DNA from 4 places in the Staphylococcus sp. Marseille-Q1834 genome. Region 3 is predicted to be linked to each of the others. Evidence: riboswitches for the same ligand, from Rfam matches in the RefSeq annotation. Region 3 holds a riboswitch; each other region holds the start of a gene.
The links. A riboswitch is a leader RNA that binds a small molecule or an ion and turns the genes downstream of it on or off. The one in region 3 is predicted to bind thiamine pyrophosphate.
Positions count from the first base shown of each region.

Region 1: another riboswitch for thiamine pyrophosphate. It lies ahead of tenA (thiaminase II); the one in region 3 lies ahead of LIX58_RS05030 (ECF transporter S component).
Region 2: another riboswitch for thiamine pyrophosphate. It lies ahead of LIX58_RS05965 (3-oxoacyl-ACP reductase); the one in region 3 lies ahead of LIX58_RS05030 (ECF transporter S component).
Region 4: another riboswitch for thiamine pyrophosphate. It lies ahead of LIX58_RS00800 (ECF transporter S component); the one in region 3 lies ahead of LIX58_RS05030 (ECF transporter S component).

Region 1 is NZ_CAKASN010000001.1:1,711,980-1,719,947, forward strand. It holds gene LIX58_RS08500 (YwpF-like family protein) at 92-538, opposite strand; gene LIX58_RS08505 (single-stranded DNA-binding protein) at 724-1,122, shown strand; gene LIX58_RS08510 (transglycosylase family protein) at 1,493-2,236, shown strand; TPP riboswitch at 2,329-2,431, shown strand; gene tenA (thiaminase II) at 2,512-3,201, shown strand; gene thiD (bifunctional hydroxymethylpyrimidine kinase/phosphomethylpyrimidine kinase) at 3,194-4,015, shown strand; gene thiM (hydroxyethylthiazole kinase) at 4,008-4,799, shown strand; gene thiE (thiamine phosphate synthase) at 4,800-5,438, shown strand; gene yidC (membrane protein insertase YidC) at 5,527-6,399, shown strand; gene LIX58_RS08540 (HD domain-containing protein) at 6,461-7,111, opposite strand; gene cls (cardiolipin synthase) at 7,178-7,968, opposite strand, start outside.
Region 2 is NZ_CAKASN010000001.1:1,202,647-1,210,614, reverse strand. It holds gene LIX58_RS05985 (zinc-ribbon domain-containing protein) at 60-845, opposite strand; gene LIX58_RS05980 (5,10-methylene-tetrahydrofolate dehydrogenase) at 1,069-2,184, opposite strand; gene LIX58_RS05975 (5,10-methylene-tetrahydrofolate dehydrogenase) at 2,181-3,386, opposite strand; gene LIX58_RS05970 (solute:sodium symporter family transporter) at 3,483-5,075, opposite strand; TPP riboswitch at 5,467-5,568, shown strand; gene LIX58_RS05965 (3-oxoacyl-ACP reductase) at 5,697-6,446, shown strand; gene LIX58_RS05960 (LLM class flavin-dependent oxidoreductase) at 6,540-7,841, shown strand.
Region 3 is NZ_CAKASN010000001.1:995,739-1,003,706, forward strand. It holds gene LIX58_RS05010 (type 1 glutamine amidotransferase domain-containing protein) at 1-23, opposite strand, end outside; gene LIX58_RS05015 (SDR family oxidoreductase) at 111-878, opposite strand; gene LIX58_RS05020 (acyl-CoA reductase) at 899-2,332, opposite strand; gene LIX58_RS05025 (long-chain fatty acid--CoA ligase) at 2,343-3,410, opposite strand; TPP riboswitch at 3,481-3,580, opposite strand; TPP riboswitch at 3,680-3,778, shown strand; gene LIX58_RS05030 (ECF transporter S component) at 3,880-4,452, shown strand; gene LIX58_RS05035 (DUF308 domain-containing protein) at 4,552-5,064, shown strand; gene LIX58_RS05040 (3M3SH-releasing C-S lyase) at 5,210-6,406, shown strand; gene LIX58_RS05045 (carboxymuconolactone decarboxylase family protein) at 6,421-6,834, shown strand; gene LIX58_RS05050 (LPXTG cell wall anchor domain-containing protein) at 6,895-7,464, opposite strand; gene LIX58_RS05055 (TetR/AcrR family transcriptional regulator) at 7,661-7,968, shown strand, end outside.
Region 4 is NZ_CAKASN010000001.1:132,368-140,335, forward strand. It holds gene LIX58_RS00785 (class I SAM-dependent rRNA methyltransferase) at 1-539, opposite strand, end outside; gene auxA (lipoteichoic acid stability factor AuxA) at 716-2,011, opposite strand; gene graF (glycopeptide resistance-associated protein GraF) at 2,162-2,296, shown strand; TPP riboswitch at 2,435-2,535, shown strand; gene LIX58_RS00800 (ECF transporter S component) at 2,622-3,197, shown strand; gene LIX58_RS00805 (ABC transporter ATP-binding protein) at 3,210-4,613, shown strand; gene LIX58_RS00810 (energy-coupling factor transporter transmembrane component T family protein) at 4,606-5,415, shown strand; gene purD (phosphoribosylamine--glycine ligase) at 5,476-6,714, opposite strand; gene purH (bifunctional phosphoribosylaminoimidazolecarboxamide formyltransferase/IMP cyclohydrolase) at 6,748-7,968, opposite strand, start outside.

The DNA.
Region 1 (7,968 bases), 720 kb from region 3:
TAGACAACCGCTACCATTTTTAGAACTTCTTTGACTCATTACTACTAACCTTCAATTTAACTATTAAAGTAGGCTCAAAGTTTCTTAATCTTTATTCGTCTCTGTCAAATTTTTCTTCCTTTAATTTAGGTTTAGATTGCATCATACGATTAAATGTAACTTTTAATTCTTCACCAGACAAGCCTTCATCAATTAATTGTTCCAATAAACTTTCGGCATATACTTGGCGTAAAGTATAAATATGGCATTCGAATACAATAGACATGGTAGTATCAAACGTTTTAATACTTTTGATTGTCGCATCAAATAGAGCAGGATCATTCGAAGGTCTAGTAATTACGACACGAATATCTAATAACGTTTGATCATCATAATATTTTTTCATAGTCTCATGATGAGCATTAGAAATAACGACTTCTAATAACCAACCTGTTCCACTATTTTCTTTATTAATAATAACGCCGTCTTCTAATTCAAATTCTGTAATTCCACCATTTTCATTCACAATTTGAAAACGCACCGCTTTAAAAGTCTTCACCTAATCACATCCTAAAAATTTTGAAAATATGCAATAAATTAGAAATTATTTAATTGAACATTCAAGTTTTAACTATTTTCTTTAAATATAACAAATTTTGATTATAAATAGTAAATTTTTATTAAAAATGGCGTTTTGACGTACATATGAAATGTGATTAAGATAGTTTTTGAAGGAGGTGACACATGCTAAATAAGATAGTTATCGTAGGTCGTATGACTAAAGATGCACAAATCTATGAAAAAGAGGAGGTGAAAATTGCTACCTTTAGTGTTGCTACTGAACGTAATTATAAAGACGACAATAATGAAATCGCTTGTGATTATATTTTTTGTAAAGCTTTTGGCAAAACAGCAACGAATATTGAAAAATATACTAGTCAAGGTTCATTGGTAGGTATAACAGGACAAATGCGTTCACGTAAGTATGAAAAAGAGGGACAAACGCATTTTGTAACAGAATTATATGTAGAAACAATTAAATTTATGTCCCCACAATCAAAAAACAACGAAATTCTCTCAAATAGCTCATTTATGGAAGACACTTATCCCCTAGATAATTTAGACATTATTAATATCAATTAAAATTAAATCAACTTTCTAAACTTTAACTCCAATCTTCTCTATTTTATATATAACATCTTTCAATTATACTCAGAATCTCTCTTTATTAATTCAAATTAATGGGGAGAGGTTCTTAATTTTTAAGATAAATATCTGAAAGATTTCAAGAATATTACATACATAACAAGCTAACGTAAACACTTTAAAACTGCCATGAAAGGGTTGAATGAATATTTTGAAGTAATTTAAGGTCTCATTTCTTGTAATTTCCATGTAAAAAAGAGGCTTCTTTTTTTATTTGGCTGTAACCTGCGACGCTTTTTCAGATGTTAGAGTATTACCTGTAATTAATTTGATTAGGAAAAAAATTAAACAGGAGGACTTTTAAACTATGAAAAAGACTATTATTGCTTCAACATTAGCAGTAGGCTTAGGAGTAGCAGCTGGTAATGCAGGTCACGCAGATGCAAGTGAGTCACAAATTAATAAAGCTGAATTAGCACAATTAGCTCAATCAAATGATCAATCATTAAATAATAGCCCTATCCAAGAAGGCGCTTATAACATAACATTTGATTATGATGGTTTCACTTACCATTTTGAATCAAATGGTACGCATTGGGTTTGGAACTATGCTCAAACAGGTCAAACAACTGGTCAATCTACACCAGTAGCTCAAACATCACAAGCAACTCAAACTGAGCAACCACAACAACAAAATGTTAGTGAACAAGCTTCAGCTTCTAACAACCAAACATCAGCTGAAACAGTAGCTTCACAACAACAATCTAATCAACAACAACCAGTTCAAACTCAACAAGCACCACAAACTGAGCAAACTCAACAACCACAACAAGCATCAACAAGCAACAACACAGCTTCAAATGGTTCTTCAGTACACGTAAATGGTCATTTACAACAAATTGCTCAACGTGAATCAGGTGGCGATATTCACGCTATCAACCCAAGCTCAGGCGCAGCTGGTAAATACCAATTCTTACAATCTACATGGGATTCAGTAGCACCTGCTCAATATAAAGGTGTATCACCAGCGCAAGTACCTGAACACGTTCAAGATGCTGCAGCTGTAAAACTTTACAACACTGCTGGCCCATCACAATGGGTAACTGCATAAATTAATATTTACTGAGATGTTTCGATTAATGAAACATCTCAGTTTTTTATTTGAAAAATAATATACTGTTTGATAATGTAAAATTAATAAAATAAAACTACTAGGGGAGCCAAAAACTATGGCTGAGATGATTTTTTCAGACCCTTATAACCTGATTTGGTTAGTACCAACGTAGGAAAGTAGTTATGTAATTTTACATACCTTCTATTGAAGATGACTACATTTCTGCGTTGATACGTTGAAATGTAGTTTTTTAATTTAAGGGAGGAATTATAATGAGCTTTTCAACTGAGTTAAAAGAAGCAGCACAACCTATTATTGAACAAATTTACAAAGATGGTTTCATTCAAGATTTATTAAAAGGTCAATTACCTAAACAAGCTGTGCGTCAATATTTACGCGCGGATGCTTCATATCTAAAAGAATTTACTAATTTGTATGCACTATTAATTCCTAAAGCGCCTTCTATGACAGATGTTAAATTTTTAGTAGAGCAAATCGAATTTATGTTAGACGGTGAAGTAGAAGCACATGAAATTTTAGCAGATTATATAAACGAACCGTACGAAGAAATTGTTCGTGAGAAAGTATGGCCTCCGAGTGGAGATCATTACATCAAACATATGTATTATCATGCTTATGCTCATGAAAATGCAGCCTATACAATTGCCGCTATGGCACCTTGCCCATATGTCTATGAAGTCATAGCAAAAATGGCATTAGAAGACCAAAATTTAAATAGAGATGTCATTACGGCTAGATGGTTTGATTTTTATAGTACTGAAATGCGTCCTTTAATCGAAGTCTTTGATCGTATGTTAGATGAATTAACTGAAAATTGTAGCGATCAAGAGAAACAAGAAATTAAAGAAAGTTTCTTACAAAGTACGATTCATGAACGTAATTTCTTTAATATGGCTTACATAGATGAGCAATGGAACTTTGGAGGAGAAGAACATGAATAAACCAAAAATTGCATTAACAATAGCAGGCACTGATCCATCAGGCGGTGCTGGAGTAATGGCAGATTTAAAATCATTTCACGCTTGTGGTGTCTATGGCATGGCTGCTATCACGAGTATTGTGGCTCAAAACACTAAAGGTGTTCAACACATTCATAATTTAGAAACAAGTTGGGTCAAGGAACAACTTGATAGTGTATTTGATGATGAATTACCACATGCAATTAAAACAGGTATGATTGCTACGCATGAGACAATGGAACTTGTACAAGAATATTTAAAACAACATTCTGATATTCCATACGTGATAGACCCTGTTATGTTAGCTAAAAGTGGTGATTCATTAATGGATGATGCTACTAAAAAACATTTACAAAGCACGTTATTGCCATTAGCTGACGTTGTAACACCTAATATTCCTGAAGCAGAAGAAATTACTGGTCTAAAAATTGATACTGAAGAAAGTATTCGTAAAGCAGGGCACATCTTTATTAATGAAATTGGTAGTAAGGGTGTAGTGATTAAAGGTGGACATTCAGCTGATTTAAATAACGCTAAAGACTTCTTATTTACTAAAGACGACGTTTATACATTTGAAAATAAACGCTTTGATACACCACATACGCACGGTACTGGTTGTACATTTTCAGCAGTAATAACTGCAGAACTTGCTAAAGGTAAATCAATTTATGAAGCGGTTAAAAAGGCTAAGGAATTTATTTCACTAAGTATTGAATATACACCTGAAATTGGTCAAGGTCGTGGTCCAGTGAACCACTTTGCTTATATGAAGAAAGTAGGATTAGATGATGAATAATTTAGAGAAATTAAGAAATGAAAATCCATTAGTTGTTTGTTATACCAACGATGTCGTAAAAAACTTTACTGCTAATGGTCTATTGAGTATTGGCGCAAGCCCAGCAATGAGTGAAGCACCTGAAGAGGCTGAAGAGTTTTATAAAGTGGCAGGTGCATTATTAATAAATATTGGTACATTAACTAAAGCTAATGAAGAAGATATTCTAGAAATTGGGAAAATCGCTAACCAACAAGGTACGCCAATTGTATTTGATCCAGTAGCAGTTGGAGCTTCAACTTATCGTAAACAATTTTGTCAAAAATTCTTATCTGAAGTTGAAGTGGCAGTAATTAAAGGAAACGCTTCAGAAATTTTAACGTTAGTTGATGCGAATACAACAATGAAAGGTACAGATGGAGACGCAAATCTAGATTCTATTACTATCGCTAAGAAAGCATATGAGAAGCTAAACACAGCGATTGTATTAACCGGCAAAGAAGATATCATTGTCCAAGATAATAAAGTTGTACAGTTATCAAATGGGTCACCGCTTTTAGCGAAGATAACTGGAGCAGGATGCTTATTGGGTGGTTTAGTAGCAAGTTTCTTATTCCGAGAAACACATCCTTCACTACAAGTTCTTGAAGAAGCAGTAAGTTTCTATAATATTGCTGCAGAAATTGCTGAAAAGGATGAACAAGTTAAAGGGCCAGGCACATTTTTACCTCATTTATTAGATGAAATGTATCAATTAGAGTATTCAACTTATGAACAACACGTTAAACGTTTAGAGGTGAAATAAATGTTTAAAGCTAGTGATTTAAATGTTTACTTTATATGTGGAACACAAGATGTGCCAGAAGATAATGATATTCAAACGATTTTAAAAGAGGCACTTGAAGCGGGAATTACTTTATTCCAATTTCGTGAAAAGGGGCCAAATGCACTAATAGGTGAAGATAAAGTCAAATTAGCACAACAATTACACGCATTATGTCGTGAATATAACGTGCCATTTTTAGTTAATGATGATGTTGATCTAGCAGAACAAATTGACGCTGATGGCATACATGTCGGTCAAGATGATGCTAAAGTTGCTACATTTGCTCAACGCTTTAATAAAAAGATTATTGGTTTAAGCGTAGGGGATGAGGAAGAATACAACCATTCAGATTTACCTCATGTAGATTATATTGGTGTAGGTCCTATGTATGCTACACCTTCTAAAGTAGATGCTAGTGAGCCTGTAGGACCAGAAATGATTAAAACATTAAAAGAGCTAAATCCATCGTTACCTATGGTGGCTATCGGTGGTATTACTGAAGATAACGTGGGTGAAATCGCAGAAGCAGGCGCAGATGGTATCTCTGTTATTTCGGCAATTGCACGAAGTCATAATATTGACAAGACTGTTACCAAATTTAAGAGTTATTTCAAATAAATATTAGTTTTTTTCTTTTTTTGTTTTCTAGTACACTCTGATTATGATAAAATAAGCCCTATGTGAATATATCAATAGAGGTGTAAAAATGAAGAAGAAAGCGTTACTACCTTTGTTATTAGGGGTAATGGTCTTTTTAGCTGGATGTGATTATTCTAAATCTAGTAATAGAGATGGATTTTTCTATAACACATTCGTAGAACCAATGTCTAAAGTGTTACATTGGTTAGGCCATTCAGTATTTAATGATGATTATGGTATTGCCATCATCGTGTTAGTATTAATTATCCGTATTATCTTATTACCTTTCATGCTTTCAAACTACAAAAATAGTCATATGATGCGTGAAAAAATGAAAGTTGCTAAACCTGAAGTAGATGGCGTACAAGAAAAAGTTAAACGTGCGCGTACTCAAGAAGAAAAAATGGCAGCTAACCAAGAAATGATGGAAGTTTATAAAAAATATGATATCAATCCTATGAAGAGTGCTTTAGGTTGTTTACCTGTACTAATTCAAATGCCAGTCGTAATGGGATTATACTTTGTATTGAGATATCGTATTGGAGGCGGAATTGCCGAACATCCTCACTTCTTATGGTTTAACTTAATACATCCTGATATTTGGATTACGATTATTGCCGGTATTTTATACTTTATCCAAGCATGGGTTTCAAGTAAACAAATGCCACAAGAACAACGTCAAATGACGTACATGATGATGATTATTTCACCAATTATGATTATTTGGATTTCATTAAGTTCAGCTTCAGCATTAGGTTTATACTGGTCAGTCAGTGCGGCGTTCTTAATTGTCCAAACGTTCTTTGCGAACATGCATTATGAAAAGGTAGCAAAAAGAGAAGTTGCGCCAATGATTGAGAAATTTGAACAAAAAAATGACTCAAACAAAAAAGGCAAAAATACTCAAGTTGTTTCTAAAAACAGCAAAAAGAAAAAATAAATATACTAGCATTTAATCAAAAGAGGTTGAACAAAAATATTGTTCAACCTCTTTTTAGATGTTATTGATTTGAAATATGCCATTCACTATAAAACTGATTTAAAAATTGTTCCATAATATCATGGCGTTGTTGTGCAAGTTCTCTACCAGTAGCAGTATGCATTAAATTTTTTAACTTTAATAATTTATCATAAAAATGACGAATCGCTGATGGAGGTAGCGAAGGGATTGTTTCTATTGCTGGTGCATTATCTATTGGAGATTCTGTCCACATTGGCTCATCGAAATGACCAGCAAATTGAAATGCTCGTGCAATACCTATTGCACCAATGGCATCTAAGCGATCAGCATCACGAACGATCTGACCTTCAATAGATAATTCAATATTATTATTTTTACCATTGCGGTAACTTAAGTTTTGAATGATATATAGAATGTGATTTTGAGTATTCTCATCTAATTCCAGTGTGTTCAAGAATTCTAACAACTGTTGAACCGCTTCATCTTTATTAGTTAATTTATCATCTATAACATCATGTAGAAGAGCAGCTAATGTAATCGTTAATTCATCACCTTGTTGTTCTTGTTCTCTGATACGTTGGGCAAGTAGTGTTACTCTTTCTACATGAGCAATATCATGACCTGAATAGTCATCCTTATGAAAGTTTTGCATATATTTTCGGGCTAGGGTAACTGATTGATGATAATCCATAATTGACCTCTTTTCAAAAATAATAAAATAAGAGGCTAGGAAACCTAAGCCTCTAAAATATAAATACTAAAGTATTGGAGAAAGTAATTGAGAAATACCTTCTTTAAACTTAATCCAAGTACTTCGTTTAGCATAAAGTTCTTTAGTTAAGCGATAAGATACTTTCATATCTTGTATAAACGCTTCTTTTAATTGACGTGCTACTTCATCATCGTAAACAAAAGCATTAACTTCAAAGTTTAAAACGAAACTACGATTATCCATATTTGCAGTTCCTACTGAAGCTATTTCATCATCAATAATGAGCGTCTTAGAATGTAAGAAACCATTATCATATTGATAAATCTTAACGCCCGCATCTAATAAAGAAGCTGCATTCTTTAATGTAGCCCAATAGACAAATGGGTGGTCGGGCATACTAGGAATCATTAAATTAACTTCTACGCCACCTAACGCTGCAATCTTAATTGCGTCAAGGAAAGCTTGGTCAGGAATGAAATAAGGAGATTGAATATAAATGGATTCTCTAGCAGATGAAATCATTTTTAGATATCCATATTTAATTTGTTCCCAATCTTCATCAGGGCCACTTGATGCAATTTGCACCCCAATAGAGCCACCTGAATCCATATCAGGGAAATAACGATCCTCATATTCAATAGAGTCACGACTTGATTGTGAATTCCAATCTAAAATAAATCTTAACTCAAGCGCGTTGACTGAGTCACCTTCAAGACGTAAATGTGTGTCTCTCCAATATCCAAATTTCTTATCTTTCCCAAGATATTCGTCACCTACGTTAAATCCACCGACGTATCCAATTTTACCGTCAATAATCACGATTTTTCTGTGATTAC
Region 2 (7,968 bases), 210 kb from region 3:
AAGGACTAAGTTGCTTGTGAAATTTGAATATGAGTGAATTAAAATAGATACGCTATTATTTATTCAGCAAGACATTGAATTTTAGCGATATATCCGTGATCAATATCAACAGCGACTAAATAACCATTACCTTTAAAGTTGTTATAAACAATTTCTGAACCACTGTAATCGTCGTAAGCAGGATAACGATCAAGAAATTCACTTGTAGTGACATGATCTGGAGAAACACCAACTGCTATGACTTTACCATCCTCGCCTTTCGTATCATAATCCACGGTTAAATTACCATACTTTGTAGACTCCCATTTAAAGCCATCTACTTTTAAAGTACCGGTAGATTTTCCGACAAGTTTTTCAACTTCTGAACGTGTCATACCTTTGCGAATACCCATATATCCACCTAGATTATTACTTTGCATATATGTTCTTTCAAAATCTTCACTCATGACATCAATTTTTGGAGATTTAACTTTATTTTCTTTATCTTTTTCTGATTCATGTTTTTCAGATTTTTTATGGTCATTGGATGATTTTTGTTCATCTTTTTGTTTTTCAGTTTTTGAAGTATGTTGTGTAGTAGTAGACTCATTTGACGTTTGATGGTCGTCTTTAATAAAGAAGAAATAATATGTAAGACAGCTTGCTATGATAATAGCAATTATAAGCGCACCTATAACAACCCACGGCCAAACTTTACGCTGTAGTTGTGGTGGTTCTGGTGATTGAGGTTGGAAATAAATTCCGCTATCCCGATACTGTTCAAATGCTTTGATATCATGACCGCATTTGTTACAGAAACGTTGATTAGCGTTGAGTTGACTTCCACATTGAGGACAATATTTCATAAATGACCTTCCTTTCACTTCTTGATGAGAGTAATAACAATGATGAGTGTGAAATAAGGTTTTTCTATTTTTAATGTATACACACATAGTATTTACGCTTAATTTTAAATGACTTTTTTGAAATTTTCTATAATTATTTTCTCGAAAAATAATTATAAAAAATAAAGCCAATTGAAGCACTGACACTTCCACTGGCTTTAGCAAACCTAATCCTACTAAATGCTTATTGATTTCTATCATTATAACGCATTTGTTGACGATAACCATACGTACTTTCTTTAATGAGTTGATCATTCAATAGACCAGCGCCAATTGCACCTGCAACAGTAGAAATTGAAGCAGCGAACCACGGAATACTAAGATATAAATCTATACCTGCAGGTCCTTTCAATCCTATTTGCTGGCCTAAGAAATTAGCCGGTAATAGCACGAGTTCTGCAATTAAGAATAATAAATACAAGATAATATAATAAATAATAATAGCAATCAATAACGTCATAACAGTTGTTAAATTGTATAACCACGTAATACGTTTATTCTTACCTTTCTTTACAGGTTCCCATAAATCATGGGATAACATAATCCATATCAACATACCTAACACCGCAATGATTGATATGCCAAAGAGGCGCCACATTGAGAATTCCATACTCATTTGCCACATAGTTGTAAATATCAAACCAAAGGCGCCCGTAGTAAAAGCAATCGCAACGATATTGCTTAAACTTGCCATCATGTTTAATGGATTGTTCGCAAAAGTCATACCACTGACTAAACGCAACATACCTGTGGTACGTGAGTTAGATAAATAACGTAAATGCTTCGTTTCTGTTTCATCTAAATAAACTTCTGTCTTTTTAATATTTGAAAAAGGAAACTGCTTACCCAACATGTGCTGAATACTATTATCATCATCGTATGATTTGTTTTGTTCTTCTGAACGATGTACTTCATTAATAATAGAGACAATAGCATTTTTAAAACGATTCTTAACTGGTCGCCAGCCAAATGCTGGATATGAAAAAATGGCTGCCCCGTTCTTTTTGTTAATATCTAAAGCGAGTACATGTTGCTGATAAAACATAGGTAAATCGGTAAGCCCTACTACATAATCCCATTGTCTCTCATCATGATAATCATGAATTTTCTTGAAGATTTCTTCTACAGATTCTGCGAAACCAGTCAGAGGATCAACCACGAGATCGATTTTCCAATTGTGTTGGTTGTTAGGTTGTTGCGACAAGATGTTTGGTAAATCATCTATTAAACTTTTGCCTAACGTTTCAGTAACGCCCGGAGCAACTACTAAACCAATCACTTTTTCATCTTTGTTACTCATGAATTATCCTCCTCTCTGTGATCTTGTTTCTTACCTTCGTATTGTTCTTCATCTTTATCTTCATTATTTGAAGCGGATTGTTCTACTTGTTGTTGCGACTCATCTTGAGACGCAGATTGTTGTTTTTCTTCCTCTTCTTGTTGTTCTTGTTCCACTTCTTTATAACGATGGTACTGACGATAAGAATACGTAATACGTCGAATTTTTTCTTCGTCTTCGACTGTAGACCCCATCGCTCCAGCTAATAAACCTAATGATGATACAAACCATAGTAGTCTTAAATAATTTCGAATAGTAAAATCTGGGTTCGCACTTGTCCAATTATTAAATAAGCTTACAGGTACAAATAATGAAATACTAATTGATAATAAGACATATAAAATGACATAGTTCATCAATGTAATTACGATTAATGTAAGCATTGTCGTAGCATTGTAGATATAGCGATAGACACGTTGAGATTTCGATGTTTTACGTTCAAATAGTTGGTGCGCATAAAGTAACCAACCTGCCATACCAATAACAGCAATCATCATTAACACAATAAAACGATAAATAGAATATTGCACACTTAATTCCCATGGCATTGAGAAGATAGATACATAAGTTCCTGTCGCAAATGCTACGGAAATAATCTTTTTAAAGTTAAAGATATTCTTCCACGGTTCATTCGCCCGCGTTAATCCTAGTATAAGTTGAATCCATCCTAATACGATGAAAGGATTGATATAACGTTGTTTTGTACTGTCATCCTCACTAGGCTCTACCGCTTTCGGACGGATAAAAAGTGACACATTCGGATGTGATTTAGGCTTATTGTAGTACAACTGTTCAATTAATGAGGTAATACTTTTAACTAATTTGCGTTCTAAATTGACCCAGCCTAATGAAGGCATCGATAACATGGCAACCTGTTGTTCATTGTCAAAGTCACTAATTACAACTTTGTTACCTGAGATACTTGGTAAGTCGGTAATACACACAACGATATCCCATTCATATTGCTTTTTTAACTCGATAGCTTTGTCTATACTTTCGTGTACATCCTCTGCTGAGCCGATTAATAAATCAACCTTGGTTTCGAAATGCCACTCAGTGTTGCTATCAATATGTTGTTGCAGTAAGGCTTGTATCTTGGGTATCGCACGGTCGACATGTTTGCGTGCCACACCTGGCGAAGGTACGAGTCCAATTGTGTACATTAGGTTGACTCCCTCCTTTTTCAAAAAAATAAACGAAAGGTGTACGTTTAAAGGTAAATTGCATCTTTAAACGTACACGCTATACATGAATGTGCTTTATTTAGCTAGCACTAATGGTGAGAAGATGATATAAATAATCACGACTAAAGCTAAAATGATACTACCGGCAATATAGCGATATTTCCAAGGTGTGATGTCCACTTTAGCGTTATTAGTATTTAAGTCAAATTCGTTAGATGGTTTCAATTTATTGAAAATAAGTACAATGATTAAATCAATAAAGAAGATGACACTAAATGTATAGAGATAATTAATTTGTGGGAATGCCAAACTTACAATGACATATAAAATAATATGTGTAAACAGTGCTATTTTAGCACCTAACTTAGAGGTACGTCTAGAGAAAAATGCTACGAGTACTAATGCAAGCACAGGCATACTATAAACACCATTAAATTGTTGAACAATCGCATATAAACCACTTGGGAATAATGAAATGAATGGTGACAGACCAACACAGATAGCACCAATAACAACTGTCGCTACGTGCCCTACGCGGGCAATGTGTTTATCTGATGCTTTCTTACCAAAGATGGGTTGATAGAAATCGTATGTGAATAATGTCGTTGTACTATTTAATGAACCAACAAATGAACTTAGTATTGCACCAAAGATTACGGCACCAAAGAGACCTAATGACCAATCTGGTAAAATGCTTTGGATAAGTGCTGGGTAGGCATTATCGTTTTTATCAATACCACCATTGAAATAATTATATGCAATGATACCAGGAATCACTGTGAAGATAGGTCCAAATATTTTAAAGATACTTAAGTAAATGGCACCTTTTTGTGATTCTTTTAAGTTTTTAGCGGCTAGTGCTTTTTGAACAATCATTTGATTTGCGCACCAGAAGAATAAGTTATTGAAAAACATACCAAAGAATAATGTTGGCCATGGTACGATATTTGAATTTACTGCTCCGAATGCATTCAGTTTCTCTGGAGTATGTTGAACGATATGATCGAAACCTTTGACGAATCCACCATCGCCCACGTGATGTAAACCAATTAACGTTACGATTAAACCGCCAACGATTAAGCCGATACCGTAAATGGAATCACTGAATGCGCTAATAGATAAACCACCTACAAAGAGGTAAAGTACCCCAATAATACCGATTGTTAGTGAAATAATAATCGTCGCTGTTGTGTCACTTACGCCTAAATAATCTCCCACGTAGAACATTTTATTAAATACTAAAGAACCTGAGTATAAGACAACTGGCATAAATGACACTACATGCGTAAAGATAAATAGGATGGATACAAAGCGTTTCGTAAATGTATCGTATCTCATCTCTAAGAATTCAGAAATGGTAGAAACACCATAGCGTAAATATTTAGGAAGGAAGACCCATGCTAGTAAGACGACCGCTACGGCAGCAGTAATCTCCCACGCCATTACCTCCATGCCTTTACCATAACTTTGACCATTTTGACCCACTAGTTGTTCCGTCGATAGGTTGGTCATGATAATCGTTGAAGCAATGGTGAAACCTGTTAAGGTATTGCCTCCCATAAAATAACCGTCTGCGCTATCGGTTTGTACTTTTTTCGAGCGCCAATACGCATAAATACTAATGCCGATAACTACGCCTAAGAATAATAGGACTGCTAGCCAATTCATACTTCTTTCTCTCTCCTTATAAAAAATTTATAAATTGCAATCATCATTCATTCTTTGCAATAAAAAAACGTTAAATCCTCACTTGCATTCAACGTTTATATTTCCTTTTTTAGATTGAAAAATGAATAAATCTTACTATATGGCGCACATATACATTAAAATAATTTCCAATACTTTTTTTAATCATAAAACTTGTTCGTTTTTAATTTTAATAACTTTTGATAAAGTTTACAAATCAACTTTTAATTAATTTAGATTAATTAACCTATGAAATTTATAATACGACGCTCATTTTTCGGTTGAAAATGAAAAACTGGAGCAAGATGACCTACTATATACAATTGCCTTGACTTCTAAATTTAAAAATTATACATTGTAAATATAGTATTAATATATGCACTAGGGGTGTTTTTTAACTGAGATGAGGCATGTCCTCGAACCCTTTGAACCTGAACTAGTTCATACTAGCGTAGGAAAGTGTGGGATAAATTTTAGATGATAATAGGGATAACACGTGTGTTAATCTCTTGCTTATATATACATATCTATTATTTACGCAACTTTCCTAACGAAGGTTGCGTATTTTTTTACTGTAAAATCAAAGTGATGGAGGCTCGTGCAATGGCAAGAACAGTATTAGTAACAGGCGGCGGCCGTGGTTTAGGCGCAGTCATCGCAAGAACATTAGTGTCACAAGGATTTCAAGTTGTCATTAATTACAATAAGAGTAAAGAAGCTGCTGAACAGTTAGCAACCAAATTAGGCGACAACGCAATCACACTACAAGCAGACGTGACACAACGTGAAGAAGTGGACCGTTTAGTGAAAGAAGCAACAGCTCACTTCGGACAAATCGATGTAGTAGTGAACAATGCATTAGTTAACTTCAAGTTCGATCCCGTTGCTCAAAAAGCATTCAAAGACTTAAGCTGGGAAGATTACCAACAACAAATTGATGGTACGTTAAAAGCAGCATTTAACGTTGCTCAAAGTGTAGTTCCTCAATTTATCGAACGTAACGCTGGTAGCATCATCAGTATTGGTACAAACTTATTCCAAAATCCTGTTGTCCCATATCATGAATATACAACTGCAAAAGCAGGTTTAATTGGTTTCACACGTAATATCGCTGCTGAATTAGGTCAATATGGTATTACAGCTAATATGGTTTCTGGTGGTTTATTAAAGACAACTGACGCCAGTGCAGTAACCACACCAGAAGTATTTGACTTAATCGCTCAAACAACACCTTTACGTAAAGTGACAACACCTCAAGATGTGGCAAATATGGTAGCGTACTTAAGTTCTGAAGCAGCCAACGGTATTACAGGACAAAACATTACAGTTGATGGCGGTTTAACAATGAACTAAACCACTTAGAGTTAAATGCGACGTTTTCATTAAGCGCATTATTCTCTATTTAATCAAAATCCCAACAACAAACTGGAGTGTTAGTGATTCATTATGACGAAAGAGAAACAGCAATTACACATTGGTATTTTAATTTATGGGTGTGGTCACCATCAGGCAGCTTGGCAACAACCTTACTCAAGTGTTGAACGTCTTGGTGATATTACCTATTATCAAGAGCTAGCTCAACTTTCTGAGCAAGGACTATTTGACGTCGTCTTCTTTGCGGATAATCAGGCCTTCAATCCAGGTTTCACCACGATGCCGAGTTTCTGGTTTGACCCCCTCATTAACTTAACAGCTATTTCCCAAGTGACACATCATGTCGGTTTGGTGCCCACTATCTCGAGTACATTTTCAAATCCATTCACGGCAGCGCGTCAGTTATTAAGCTTGGACCATATCACTGGCGGCCGTGTCGGTTGGAATTTAGTAACTTCTATGACAGACGTGGAGGCTCAGAACCATAGTATGGAGGCATTGCCTGAGCATGCTGTTCGCTATGAAAAGGCGGACGAATTCGCCCGCGTCGTTAATGGATTGTTTGAGTCATGGACTACGGAAGACTTTCAACCTCATCGTGAAGCTGGGACGTTGATGGATACGACAACGATACAACCGCTTCACCATAAAGGTAAATATTTCCAAGTACGTGGGCCACTAACAACACCACAAAGCCCACAAGGAAAGCCAGTTGCTATGCAAGCAGGCGCATCTGACCAAGGTATTGCGTTGGCTACGAAATATGCAGATGCCGTTTATTCAGTATCATGGAATTTGAAACAAGCTCAACGCTACCGTGAAAGATTAGATGCTCAAATGAAACAAAACACAGATAACCCAAGATACATTAAAGTCTTTCCTGGATTAGTAACGTATGTAGGGCGTACACGTGAAGAAGCGGAAGCTAAGAAAGCAGAGCTAGATGCTTTACTTCCCGTTGAAACGGCTTTGAAACAGTTAAGTTTCTTTGTTCAACAAGATTGTAGTAATTGGGAACTAGACCAACCCGTTCCCGAATTACCCCCACTTGAGGAATTTAGTGGACCAAAGGGTCGTTACGAAACTATCCTTGAAATCATTAATGATAAACAACCGACTGTTCGTGAATTACTTGGCTATTTAAATGCTGGAGGCGGACATTTAACCTTAGTAGGCACACCTGAAGACATCGTAGACGAAATGGAACATTGGTTCAACGAAGGTGTCGCAGATGGCTTTAATTTAATGCCACCTTCCCTCCCACATAGTTTAGAAGACTTTGTAGATTTAATCGTTCCTGAATTACAACGTCGTGGTTTATATCGCACAACGTATACAGGACATACCCTGATAGATCACTTAGGGCTAAATTAGAAATAAAAAAGACATTCATTATTATCTATATCATTTAATTCAAATTCATTTATATCCAATACCCAATTTATTAATCCATATAATAGAAATTAACGTATAAAGGCGATGATGCTAACTTAGGAGCACC
Region 3 (7,968 bases):
ACTAACGCTCTTTTTGTACTCATAAATTAGCCTCCTAATTTTTTATATTTTTCTATCTACCCTATTTAAAAACTTAAAAAACTGGAGTTATGTGTGATTATAAAATTAAATTAAATGGTAAAACCGCCATCAACGTATAAAACTTGTCCAGTCATAAACTGGCTCCATGGTGATGCTAAAAATAGAGTCGGACCTGCAATATCTTCTGGAGTGGCGATTCTTCCTAAGGGAGTTTGAGTTATTATATCTTCTTTTAGCCTTTCTTTCGTATGATGTGTTCCATTAGTTGGATAAACTAAACCAGGGGCTATACAATTGACTCGAATGTTATATCTGCCTAGGTCCATTGCTAGATTTTTAGTAAAACTTTCTAATGCTGATTTAGCAACATTATATTGATGATATGGAATAATAGGGCGCTTAGTTAAATTACTTGTAACATTAATAATCGAGCTATCAACTTCTTCTTTAAGATAAGGCAGACAACATTGAATAGTATTATGAGCGTATTTAATAGCACCTTGAAATTGTGAATCATATTCCTCCCAAGAAACTTCATCTGCCATTAGGCGATTTTCAGCATCAAATTTGAATGGAGCAAATGCGTTATTAACTAAACAAGAAATTTTACCATACTTTTTAATTATGCATTCAACCATATCTTGAACTTCATCTTTGTTACTAATGTCAGTTTTTATAACTTCGACATTAGCTCCAAGATTTTTGCACTCCTGAACTGTCTGGCTTGCAGCACTATTATTTGTTTTGTAATTAATTATGACTGTTGCTTTTTCTTTTGCGAATGCTAACGAAATTGCACGACCAATGCCTCTACTTCCACCAGTAATTAAAATAACTTTATTTTGAAAATGATTCATTAAATTCAATCCTTCATTCACTAAATTTCATATTCTACATAGTTTTCACTGTCACTTAATAAATCTTGTTCAATATCTACATAAGAAACTAAATCTTTTAGATTAAAACCGCCATCGTGATGCCATCCTTCTTCAGGTAGAGTCATTGATTTAAGACTAGTAAAACGACTGACTCCAGTACAAGATAGCTTTTCACACCAATCAAATACTGTTTCTTTAGAACCTGCTATCCCTATAGTTTGTATGTATTTTCTATAAGGAGTTATTAATTGTACTAATTCATTTATGCAATTAAATGGCATGATTCGAATAAAACGATTTAAAGGGGTAGGGTAAAAGAGGTGATTTTCTTGATAAACTACTACCCATGAGGATTTTTGATTTTTGTATAATTTTAAATTGTCCTCAAAAATTGATTGTGTCTCAATTTCTTTAATTCTTTGAGCACGTTCTATACTCTCTTCTAAAGAGAGTGGACGTAAAGGATATTGTTTCTCTAATTGTTGTAGGGCGCTACTCACCATTTGAGCAAAATTTTTAGGACTAATTTGAGCACTCTTTTGTACAAATATCATTTGTGGAGAATAGCATCCTTGTTGATCGTATCGCATTATTTCTAAAGCTAAGTTTTTAGCGTTCTTTTGAACTTTATTAGATTTTAAAGCTTCGGGGCTTACTATAGCTAAACCTACTTTTTCGCCATAACTAAGAAACTTTTTAGTAATAGGAATACGTTTAGAAATTTTATTTAAAATCTCATTATTTCCATATCCCATTATGATATCTGAATGATTGATGGCAATATCTTCTAGTTCAGTATTGCCTCCAGGCCAATAAATAATTGCTATACTATTTCCAATAATTGGGTCGATTTCAGTTAAAAGTTGAACAAACCAGCTAGCAATAAAAGGCTCAGACTTAGGTAACTTACAAATACTTCCAGACTTAACTATTAAGCTGCTGATTAGACTCCATAAAGGAAGGCCTGGAACATTACCGGACCATATGTGAGTGATAATATCTGGCGCAATGGCCTTTGAGAATCCCCCTTTATGATTAGGAACAAATTGCTCTAAAATATTAGGATTATAAAAATCTTCTGATATGAACTGCTGAAGTTCATATTTTCTGAAAGTAGTTAAGTATTTAGTAAATCCTACTTTAAGAATTTCTGAACTATAGCCAGTAATTTGAGGTATTATTTCATCAATACTTTTTCGCCATTTAGACTGTGAATCTAAAAAAATATGAATAGCTGTATCAATTAAATTAATAATTTTAGTAGTTGAATAATTTTGTAAATTTATTCTATTTTCTTTTATTTTAGAACAAACGAATTCTAATTGAGCTTTAGTCAAATCAGGTACTAAAGCAGTATAATTCTGAAATTTGATTTCTTTATAGCTTAATTCGTGACTGTCTATAAAAGGAACATGTCCTACTTTTAGCTTCATATGTATCTCCTTAATTTTTAGAATTTAAAAATTCTTCAACAGCTAATGAGCAACCTTTTGCTAATGCTCCTTCAGTTCTTCCATGTAAAATAAACCCTTCTTGAGTAGGCTCTCCAACATCTTCCATCATTATTGTTGCAACAGAATTATAGTTTGCTAAATCATAATGGATTAAAATACCTTTTTCATTATAAGCAACATCTTCCATGGTCATAGGGTTAACCACACGACTTCGACACCAATGAGGTGCGAATTTAATTGATGGAGAGGTTTCATTTCCTTTGTCATAAAATTGAGTACTTAACTCAGTGACGCCATACATATTAATACACATATCTTTTGGAATATTAAATAGATTTGATACTTTATCGTAAAATTCTTGTTGAGGTAGCTCTTTTGAGCGATTTTTGTAACCTCCAGTATCTAATACTCGGCTACCTACAGGTAATTTAAAAGCTAAATTATGCTCTTCTAGATATTCTATTAAGTGAACAATGCTGTAACTCGCTCCTAGTAAAGCAAACGGAGTTTTATGTGCTTCAGATTGTCTTAAAGCTTTAATGAGTTCAGAATATTGAATTCCATTTTTATCTATATAAGTAGCACTATTTACCGTTCCAAATGTTGACTTTGCAACTTCAAGGTAATGAGCTAATGAAGAATTCGGTAATTCTTGAGGAGTAGGGAATAATATAGACATTTCAATTTTACTACAATCTGAAAGGAACATTTTTTTGAAAAAGGAAGTCATAGCTAAATCATAAACATCTAAATCTTTATGGTAATTCTTACCTTTAATTCCGCTAGTAGTACCACTAGTCATATAGACAAATTGAGCTTCTTTAGGTGGTATAGCACTAAATGTTGCATGTTTGAAAGCATTAATTGGTACAGCTGGAATATCTTTCCAATCGTTAACTGTCTGAGGCGTTTTACCTTGAGATAAGCAAAATTTTTGATAGTCATGGTTTTCATTATATTGAAACTCAAATAGCTTTAAAGCAACTGTAGGGAAATCATTTGAGCTTCCATATTCAATAAATTGATAAATATACTGTTTGATTTGATCAAAGGTCATTTATATCTACTCCTTTATAATATAAAAACAGAGAGACACAATTATAGTGCTCCCTGCTTTAGTGGATATTATCTATCTAAAATCACTTTCCTACGTTGGTTTTAGCCATATCAGGTTCAATGGTTGAAGTTATCAACTTCTCTCAGCAAATAGCACCCATAGTGATATATAATTTTAGTCTTATTAATATTATATTGAAATGTGAATTAAATATCAAAACTAATTTTTGACAAAAAAATAAAAGAAAACTATATTTAAATTAAGGCAGATATAAGTACTAGGGGTGTTTTTAAACTGAGATGGAGCAATCCAAACCCTTCGAACCTGAACTAGTTAGCACTAGCGTAGGGAAGTATATATCAATAATAAAAATATATACTTTTTTATATGCGCAAACTATCTAGTTAGATAAGTTTGTGTTTTTTTATGTACTATTCTCTGCACAATTGTGTAAAGGAGTAAGAAAACGTTGAAAAAGTTAAGTCTGGCAGACATATTAGTTACTGTTTTAATTAGTTTTATTTTTGGATTAATTTATAAAGGTGTAGGATTAACTGTGGCAGCGTTAAAGCCTTTAGGACTACACTTAGATCAAATAGCCTATGGACTTTGGTTTATCGCTGCGGTTGTAGCATTTCTAATAATTCGCAAACCTGGTGTAGCTTTATTAGCAGAATTAGCTGCAGGAGCTGGGGAGACAATTTTATCAGGTGATATCAATATGTCTATATTATTACATAGTTTAGCTCAAGGCTTGGCATGTGAAATTATATTTTTAATTTTTAAATATAAATCTACTAAACTAGCAGTGGCTATGTTAGCTGGTGCAACTGCTGGAATATTTACTATACCAGTTGATTGGTTATTCAATTATTTGGGAGAGTTAGCAACTTGGAATATAATTTTGCTGTACACGATTAGAATTCTAAGTGGAACATTTTTGTCAGGTGCATTTGGATATTATATTGTAAAAGCACTAGAAAAAACAGGGGTGACGAATCTATACCGAAGTTCCACTAAAGATGATATTGATGCATTATAAAATATATCACTTTAATATTTAAGTATTATTTATTGTTACCAAGTTATAACTTGACTATACTTAAGTTATTGTTTTTGTTAGTTGGAAGGAGTTATTATATTGTCACAAAACAACGGCAAATTGAAATGGTCAAGTTTGATTATGGGAACGTTGCTCCTTATAGTAGCAATTATTATATTTAGCTATCCTGTAAAGAACTTTTATACATTAACTTGGTTAATCGGTTTATTTATTTTTATTAACGGTATCATCCAACTGTTATTCAGACGCGCGACGAAAGCGTTAGCTGGAGGCGGTACAGGTTTAATCATTATTATTGGTATTATCGATATCATTTTTGGGTTATTAGTAAAGTTTAACGTAGGCGCAAGTTCTGAATTCTTCGTCTTCATGTTCGCAGCATGGTTTATTGTAAGTTCAACTATTGGTTTATTTACAATCTCTCATCAAAATCGCTTACGATTTTTATCTATTATTGTCAATATACTAGGTCTTATTTTAGGAATTCTCTTACTATTTAATCCAATGATGGGTATGATCTTCGTATCATTAATGATTGCCTTCACATTCGCAGTACTAGGCGTCACTTATGTTATTGATGGCCTAGCTTAGTAGAGTCTAAAAAGCTATTTTCTCAGTATTTGGGGAAATAGCTTTTTTAAATAGGTGGCTATAATGCTCTTTTTTAAAAAAGTGAATTTAAAAATAATAAGTATTAAAATGATAATTAAGAAAATAAATTTCAGGAGGGGATACTTTGAATTACAATTTTGATGAAGTTATAGAGCGTCGCTATACCAATGCTATGAATGTGGAAGGTTACAAAGGTTATTTATTTGGAGATGCTGACGTTTCAGATATAGCAGATAATGATGAATTGATTCGCATGTGGGTTGCAGATATGGACTTTGCCACACCAGAGGTAGTTTTAGATGCTATACGTGATAGATTAGATAAAAAAATTCTAGGCTATACTAATATTTTTGGCTCAGAGTATTATGAAGCTTTCGTTTCGTGGACTGAACGACGTTTTGGTTATACTTTTCCTCAAGAACAACTCGTCTTCTCTCACGGCATTGTGGCTGGCCTCATAGAATTAGTAAATTATATTTGCGACGAGGATGACAAAGCCTTAATCCTTACGCCAAGTTATGGGCCATTCAAAATGGCATGCGACAAAAATAATGTGTTGCCTGTTTATTTACCACTTATTAATAACAATGGATATTATGAAATCGACTATGAAGATGTCTGTAAAAAAGTAGAAACAGAAAATATAAAACTGTGTATCTTTGCTAATCCACATAACCCAACAGGTAGAGTATGGTCAGAAGATGAGTTACAACAATTAGGAAAAATTATGCAAGACAATGATGTGTGGGTCATTTCAGATGAGATTCACTGTGATATTAAACGCGCTGGTCAAACGCACATTCCATTTGCTAGGGCTGTGCCAGATTACGATAAGATTATTACCACAATGTCTCAAAGTAAAGCGTTCAACATCGCAGGTCTTATGTTCTCAAACATTATCATTCCTAATAAAAGATTACTAAAGACATGGAAGTTACGTCACTTTAGTACGGAGAATCCTTTGAGCATCGTTGCAACACAAGCTGCTTATGAAAAGGGCGAAGACTGGTTGGAAGCAATGAATCATTATTTAGATGACAATTTTAAATATTTAGCAGAATTCTTGGAAAATGAACTTCCACATGCAAAATTTAAAATACCAGAAGCAACTTACCTAGCATGGGTAGACTTAAGTTATTACATTGATAAGAAAAAAATCGACGAACCTATAGCTAAATATTTTATTAAGCATGCAGGTGTCATTATTGAAGGTGAAGAACAATTTGTTCATAATGCAGAAGGTCACGTCAGAATAAACATTGCCATTCCACGAGAAATTATGAAAAAAGGTCTACAAAAAATAAAAAACGCATTAGTATAAATAGAGGAGAAATTATGACAATCATTCAACCATCAAATAATGGAAGTACACCATTTCAAAAATTATTAGGTCACCAGCCTGAATTAATGACTTCATGGACACAACTTAGTGATTTATTAGAGAACGATGGCGCTTTAAGTAAAGAATTGAAAGAAGAAATACGAAGAATGTTGGCGCAGAAAAATGGATGTAAATACTGTAAAGCAAAAGGTCAACCTACCGGCAGTTTAAAAGATGAAAAATCTTCTATTTGCATTGGCTTTACCGAGGTATTTATTAAAATGGGTGATCAAATTCCAAACAATATTATTGAAGTGCTTAAAGAAGGATTAACAGACCAAGAAATCGTAGAACTTGTAGCATTTATTACGTTTACTAATGCCCAACAAAACTTTGGCGCAATCATGAATTTGGAACCAATTGAATAACAATAACTAAAAATTAGACCCCCAGCACTCTAAATGAGCCTGGGGGTTTTATTATATTCATTACTTTGTAGTAGATTTTCTACGGAATACTAAGAATGAACCTGTTGCCAATAATACAGCCGCGATAGTTGTTACTAATCCACTGTTTGAAGTTTTACCTGTTTCTGGTAAAGCTTTAGTTGATGTAGTTTCGTTAGATGAATGGTTAGCATCTTGAGAAGTTTGAGAAGTTATAGTTGAGTTATCTTGTGATGATTGAGCATTAGAAGCAATATTAGCATTTGCTTGTTGATTATTAGACTCTGATGTAGATTGTGTGTTTAAAAATGCTTTTCCTTCAGTTGGAATAACTGGAGTAGGATAAGTATCAGGGTACTCTTCTTTTAATTTTACTAAATAGTTAACATATTCTGCATAAGAACTTTGGTAACTACTAACACTACCAAAGCCACCGCCTTCTCCAGCTCCGCCTTTTAAGCGTGCTTGTAATAAAGCATCATGTGTTTTTTGCCATTCCTGTGGAGTAGCCAATGTCACACTACTATCACTATATTCTGAAGCGTGAGCTTGATTTCCTTCAAAGCCTGTTCCTGCAAAAGCACTAGTTGCTAAAATACCTACTTTTTTCATCAATAAAAAACCCCTTTATATATTATGAATATGACTCTATTATAAAAAATGGGGTTAGACGCTTTATGTCTAGTTTAAAAGTAATTTAATAAAAATTAGTTGTTCTACATTTTCTAAAAAAGGTTTAATATAAAAATGGTTGGATAACTATAAATACATCAAAGTAATATAGCGTATTTAGGAAGTTGGTGGAAAATTGGCAAGAACTTCAAAAAAACAATATTTATTAGAATGTGCCGCGTCAATTGTTAATGAGCAAGGCGCAGATTATTTAACATTAGATGCCGTGGCTAAGAAAGCCGGCGTTAGTAAAGGTGGTTTATTATACCACTTTAAGTCTAAAGATGGTTTAATACAAGAATTAGTGAATTATGCTAATGAATTATATAAATATAATGTCAATCAACATATCAATCAAGATCAAGAGATAAAAGGTCAATGGCTAAATGCATTTATTGAAGCGACACGAGAACACCGAACAGAAAATGCGCCTATCACGTCTGG
Region 4 (7,968 bases), 860 kb from region 3:
TCTTCTATTACAATTGGGAATTCTGGCGTTTCCCCTAACACATGGCCTCCAGTATACTCTGTATCTTTAAAACGCATCTTTTCATAAATTGACTTAAACTCAAATACATTTTGGATGGCTTCTACCACGTTGTAACGGAACTTGTAAATCCCTCTTGAATACCATTGAATAAGTAAATGGCCATTATAGTTATCAATTGTAAGACCACCTACGCCATCACCTTCAGCATTAAACAGTCTGAAAGCACTTGTGCCTTCAATATGATAATAATATTCTCTTTCTTCTAACGCTTGTTTAAACAAACTTTCGAAAAACTGAGTATTAATGACTTCGTTTTGGTCATAACTCAATACCCACCCTAAACCTTTATGTTGACGTCCAACATATGCAGTTGCAATGTATTGATCACTTTCAGTCATTAGATAAAATAAGTCGCCTTCTTTTAAATGGTCGTGTTGATAAATATCTTCTTCATCGACTAACGGATATTGATTTAAATATTTTGTTTCTTTTCCTTTATTTAAAGTTGCTATTTTCATTTCTAACGCTCCTATTTAAATCATATTTTTATTAGAAAATCTTTCCATTATACGTTCTTGTCTATTTTAACAAAATTAAATTTCACTTTATACTAAACAAAACTAAATAAAATAACTCCCCTCAAAGTTCTTCATTTTTAAAACTTTGAAGGGAGTTAATCATATACGTGATGATATTAAGGACGATCTCTTAACTGTAGCGTAAAGGCAATAATGACTGGTATTAACATAATGATTAATGTCGGTGTGATAAATATTGATAAAAGCAGACCGTGAAGCATAATGTTAATGAATTCTGTTAGTAATTTAAAGAATAAAATACTAATCATAAAGAGTTGTAAATAGTAGAATTTACCTCTCAAGTAATGTGTGAATGTAGTAGCTATATAAATAATGATAATAAACATTAGTAATAATAATGTTACCCATTCAACAACATATTGTGTTTGCGATAATTGCCATTCACCAGACACAAATAATGAATTTCGATTGTTAAATTCTATAAATGTAAATAAGAATAAAACAAAACCACAGAAGATTTCTACATACGCTGGTTTAATCCATTTAGGTCGACGCATCCAATTAGGAATATCGTCTTCTTGAATATCAAACACATTTTTAAATTTACTTTTGAATTTATCGCGTTTAGATCTAATTTTTTCTAAGTCTACACTTCTTCTCGTCTTATGTGCATATTCTGATGTTTTATCTTGAAGTTGTTTGAAATGAACTTTAGATTGAGTCGATACATTTCCTTTAGTAGTTCTTGATAATTCTGGTTCTTCTTCCCCTAATTCTTCCTTAGTTAATGGAAGTGATCTTCTTAAGAATAAGAAGTTCCAAATAGATGCTTGAGCTAATAGCCACATCACTAAGAAGAAAGTATCTACACTTAAAATATCAATTGGTGCAATTTCATTTGCGTCAATTTTGCCGTATAAAGAAATTTGAGTAATTAAATAAGCAATACCATATGAAACAATAATCCATAGATAGTGACTTTTTCTATTTTCGCTATAAAGTTCATCTTTATAGACGATATAGCCTGTATGGATAACAAATGGAATGACGAAAATCACTGCCCAAAAACCATATACTTGCGTCATTAATGTAATTGTAATAAGGAAATATAGAATTCCAATAACTAAAAAGAAAATTGAGATGTCGTAATCATATTTCGTAGTTCTATATAATGTATAACCAATTAACATTAAAAGAATACCAAACAAAATAATGATGACTGCACTAATAATAGGAAAGTTGCCTATGAATCTACTCATCACTCTAATTATTTCACTAAAGAATGCATTAAGAAAATCCCATAAATTATGTATCCTTAATTCAGCTTTATTTTTATCTTTTAGTTGTTTAATTAAAGGTAAATTGATTAGGATAATGAGACCCGTGAAGAGTGAAACGATACCGATTAAATAACTATAGATAATCTCGGTGTGTTTCTTAAGAAAAGACATACTGTTCACCTCAAAATTTATTATATATGAAGATTTTCATCTTGTCTTTAATAAAAAAATAAAATACTTCTCTAGACCTATTTAAGTTTAACCTACTTTTTATTGGGTAAACAATAGATGTAACAATTATTCAACGAGGAGTGTTGTATGATGACAAACGAAGATGCTAAAAAAACAGCAGCTGAACAAGCTAAAGAAGCTGAAGACAAATTAAAAGAACAAAAAGAAGAAAAAACTGACGATCTAGAGCAAACTAAGCAAGATGTTCAAGATACTTTAGATTAATTTAATTTTTTGCTACCAGTCAATTATTCATTGACTGGTAGTTTTTATTTTTTCAATTTTTTCTTTAAAATATATTTAAATTTAAAAGCATCTTGACAATATTTCTTAAAAGTCATACATTTAAGTTAAATTAAATATTCAACGCACTAGGGGTGTGTATACTGAGATGAGGAGTATCCTCGAACCCTTTGAACCTGATCTAGTTAAAAGCTAGCGTAGGAAAGTGTCGCTAATATAAATAATTGTAATACATACATAATGCATTTTATTTAAATTCACGCACAACTTTCTACGGAGGGTTGTGCGTTTTTTAGGAGGAAGTAGTATGTCAAAAGGTTTAAAGCTATCAGAAATCTTAGTAACGGTGCTGATTGCTGTTGTATTTGCAATTATTTATAACTTATGGTGGTTACCATATAATTTTGCTCAAGTAGCAGGGATTCATTTAGAGCAATTAACTTATGGTGTATGGTTCATGGCTGCTGTAGTAGCATATTTAATCATTCCTAAACCAGGAATTGCTTTAATTGCTGAATTTGCTGCTGGAGCTGGTGAAACAATCGTAATGGGGAAATTTGATATTCCGACTATTGTTTACGCAGTTTTACAAGGTTTAGCTTGTGAAATTGTTTTTGCTATTTTCAAATATAAATCACGTTCATTAATGGTAGCTGCTTTAGCTGGTTTAGCAACTGCATTAATATCATTCCCAGTTGATTATTACTATGGTTATTTAAAAGATGTAGCTACATGGAACTTAGTGTTATTTATAGTTTTCCGAGCAATTAGCGGAATTGTACTTTCAGGAATATTATCTTGGTTAATTGTTAAAGCACTTGATCAAACTGGTGTAACCAAATTATTCCGCCCTGCTTCTCAAAAAGATTACGACAACCTATAAGGGGAAATTCATGTGTTAAGAGTTAAAAATTTACGCCTAAAATACCCAAATGGTAATCGAAAAATTTTCGATAACTTAAATATAGAAATTAAAGATAAACAAAAAGTGCTTTTACTAGGTCCTTCTGGATCTGGTAAAAGCACATTGCTTAATGTTTTAAGTGGAATCGTTCCTAATCTTATTGAACTTCCTATGAAGTATGATGAATTAGAAATCGATTCACAATCTGGTGTAATCTTTCAAGACCCAGACACACAATTTTGTATGCCTAAAGTATATGAAGAATTAGCATTTGTACTTGAAAATAAACAAGTGCCTCGTCATGAAATGGATCAACAAATTGAAAATGCCCTTGCTTCTGTAGATTTAAATGTTACAGATGATACCTTTGTTAATCACTTAAGTGGCGGTATGAAACAGAAATTGGCAATAGTAGAAACAATTCTTCAAGAAGCGAACACACTTTTCTTAGATGAGCCTACTGCTATGTTAGATGTAGATGCTACAGCAGATTTATGGAAAAAACTAATCCATTTGTGGACAGATCAAACTGTACTTATTGTGGAACATAAAGTGGAACATATTTGGGAATATGTTGACCGTGTTATTTTAATGAATTACGAAGGTGAAATTATCGCAGATGATACACCTGATTACATACTTCAAAATTGCGAAGCATTACTTACAGAATATGGAGTTTGGCATCCTCATGCCTGGGCACACGCACCAAAGTCAAAATCACTATCGCCTAATAAAAATGAAGTATTATTAGATTTTAAAAATGGTGAAATTATTCGTGGAAAAAATAAATTGTTTGCTGTAGATGATTTTAGTGTTCATCCGGGAGAATGGATTACTATTACTGGTAAAAATGGAGCTGGAAAGACTTCTCTATTAGAATCTATTCTTCAATTAATTAAATATAGAGGACAAATGTTCTATCAAGATAAACAATTGAAAAAAATTAAGGATGCTGCTAAACACATGTATCTAGTTTATCAAAATCCAGAACTTCAATTTATTACGAATTCTGTCTATGATGAAATTAATATTCATTACAATCATTTAGATCGAAAAGCAGCAGATAATGAAACTCAACAATTATTAAAACTCTTACATTTAGAGAATGTAAAAGAGCAACATCCGTTTGAATTATCAATGGGCCAAAAACGACGTTTAAGTGTAGCAACCGCTCTAAGTTCAAAAGCTGATGTCGTTTTACTTGATGAACCTACATTTGGTTTAGATAGTCATAATACATTTCAATTAATAGAGTTATTTCAAGAACGCGTTTCTAATGGACAAACAATTATTATGGTTACCCATGATCCGGAAATTATTCGCCGTTACCCAACTCGTCGATTAAACGTTGAAAATGGACAACTTAAAGAGATGGCAGGTGAACTTCATGTTTGAACGATGGAAAAAACATTACACATTCGTTGATGATGTCAATATCATCACTAAATTATTACTTGGAGTATCTTTATTCTTCTTTGTTATCTTTGTTCATAATTTTGATTATATGATTTATATAACATTATTAATGTTCATTTTTTTACTTGCTTTTAATGGCACTGCTTTTAAAATTACCGGTTCATTTATAGTTGTATCTTCATTATTTGCATTATTGTCTTCTTTATTTATGATTTTATATGGCGATGGTACCCACATGATATTTAAATGGGGAATTATTCAAGTTAGTACAGAAAGTATCGTTAGAGGACTTCATTTATCTCTACGTACAATAACTGTTTCTATGTTTGGTGTCTTAATCGCTTTAACTTCGCAAATTGTCATGATTTTTTATAGTTTAATGCAACATTTAAAAGTTAAACCTAAAATCGCTTATGCGTTTATGGCTGCGATTAGAATGGTCCCTCTCATTTTTACATCATTCATTCAATTGAGACGTTCACTAAAAATGCGTTATCAAATGATAGATGCTTCAAATTATAGAGGACTTAAACGTCTCAAACATTTATTAATCCCAATCTTAAGTCAAAATATCCGTCGTGCACATCAATTATCTGTGGCAATGGAATCAAAAGGCTTTAAAGATGGTCCAAGAACGTATTATTACAAAGCACCTTTTTCTTATAAAGACATTTTATTTGTAATCTGCGTTGTGGCCATTTTAATCATTGCATTTTATCTTTCACAGTACTTACCTATTACCGGTATTACAGATGCACGTGTATCAGGATATACAGCTTAAAGCACACAAAGAGAGCGTATCACTCAAAATATGATACGCTCTCTTTTTTTATTAATACCTTTATTTCAACGCTTTATTTCCAATATCATGACGATAGAATAAATTATCGCTTTTTACTTTTTCGACGTTACTATAAGCTGCAACTTGCGCTTCTTCAATTGTTTCCCCTTTTCCGATAGCTAATAAAACTCTGCCTCCTGAAGTAACAAAAGCATCATCTTCTTTACGTAAGCCACTAACGAAATAATTATCATTTAATTCGAAACCTGTGACTTTGGCACCTTTCTCGTAGCTACCTGGATAACCTTTAGATGCTAGCATAACGCCTACGACATAGTCATCATGCCATTGGAAGCGGATAGGATCTTTACGGTCTAAAGCCACGATTTGAGCCATTAAATCACTTTCTAAACGACTTAATAATACTTGGGCTTCTGGATCTCCGAAACGTGCATTAAACTCTATAACTTTAGGACCTTCTGAAGTTAAAATTGCTCCAATATAAAGTAAGCCAAAGTAGTCATATCCTTCTGCTTTCATCGCTTTCGCAATAGGTTGAGCAATTTCTTTATCCGTACGTTTTAGAACATCTTCGGAAATGTGAGGGACTGGGCAATACGCACCCATTCCTCCAGTGTTAGGACCTTCATCGTTATCATAAGCACGTTTATGATCTTGTGCAATACAGTCAAATGGTACTGCATAGTCGCCATTAACAAAGGTCATTAATGAGAATTCTTCGCCTTCTAAAAATTGCTCAAATACTACTTTGCCCTGTTCTTCAGGATATAATGTTTCAACCGCTTCGATTGCGTCTTCACGTGTTTCGGCGATAATTACGCCTTTGCCAGCTGCCAAACCATCCTTTTTAGCTACAATTGGCAACTCGCATTGATTGACATAATCAAGCGCCTCAGTTTTAGAATTCACTTCTTTGTAATCAGCAGTTGGAATATCGTATTTCTCCATCAACTGTTTAGCAAATAATTTAGAACCTTCTATTTGTGCCGCTTCTTTATTTGGTCCGAACACTTTAATATTCGCTTGACGCAATTGATTAGATAATCCATCAATTAAAGGTTGTTCAGGACCAATCACTACCCACTCAACATTATTTTCTTTTACAATCTTTAAAATAGCCTCGTGGTCATTTTCAGCAATTTCAGTGTGTGTTTCTGCCATATTCTCCATAGCATCATTACCCGGAATCGCAAATAATTGTTGAACTAAAGGTGATTGATGCAATTTAGAAACTAAAGCATGTTCACGTCCACCTGCACCTATAACTAAAACATTCATCTAAATCGTCCCTCCATCCTTTTCAATATTTTATTAGTGTTTAAAGTGACGCATACCTGTCATTACCATAGTAATACCATATTTATTTGCCATATCGATTGAATCTTGGTCTTTAATTGAACCACCAGGTTGGATAATTGCTTTGATACCATGTTTAGCTGCTAATTCAACAGTATCATCCATTGGGAAGAAACCGTCAGAAATTAAAGCAACATTATCATTAATTTCAATTGCACGTTCTAATGCAATTTTCGCAGAGCCTACACGGTTCATTTGACCTGCACCAATACCTACTGTTTGTTTTGTATTACTTAAAATAACTGCGTTACTTTTTACAGATGGAATCACTTTCCAACCAAGCAGCATTGCTTCCCATTGATCATCTGTTGGTTCCACATCAGTCACTACTTTCATGTCATCTTTAGTAACTTCATAGTTATCTTTATCTTGAACTAAATAACCACCTGATACTGAAACAAATTCTTCTTCTCGATTATCAATAGTCATATCAATTTCTAGTAAACGTATATTTTTCTTTTTAGTTAAAATGTCTAATGCATCATCAGTAAATCTTGGGGCAATTACTACTTCTAAAAAGATAGCATGCAACGTTTCAGCAAGTTCAGCCGTTACCGTTCTATTTAAAGCAATAATACCGCCAAAGATAGATTGATTATCCGCATCATATGCATTCTTGAAAGCATCTTCAATTGTATTGCCGATACCAACACCACATGGATTCATATGTTTCACTGCTACAGCTGCTGGTTCACTAAATTTCTTCACTAAAGATAACGCTGAGTCAGCATCTTTAATGTTATTATAACTAAGCGCTTTACCATGTAATTGTTTAGAACCTGCAATCGTGTGTTTACTTGAAGATGTGCGCACAAAGCGTGCAGATTGTTGTGGATTCTCACCATAGCGTAATTGTTCGCTATCTCCTTTGAAGAAACTTACAATTGCGTGATCATATTCATTTGTATGCGCAAATACTTTAATCATTAATTCTTTACGGAACGCTTCATCTAAACGGTCAGACTTAATTCGTTCAATCACTTCATTATAGTCTGCAGGATGAACAATTGTAGTAACATGTTTAAAGTTTTTAGCTGCCGCACGTAACATCGTTGGACCACCAATATCTATGTTTTCAATGGCATCCGCTTCAGTTACATCTGGATTTGACACTGTTTTTTGAAAAGGATATAAATTTACGACTACCATATCGATTAAATCAATATGTTGTTCTGA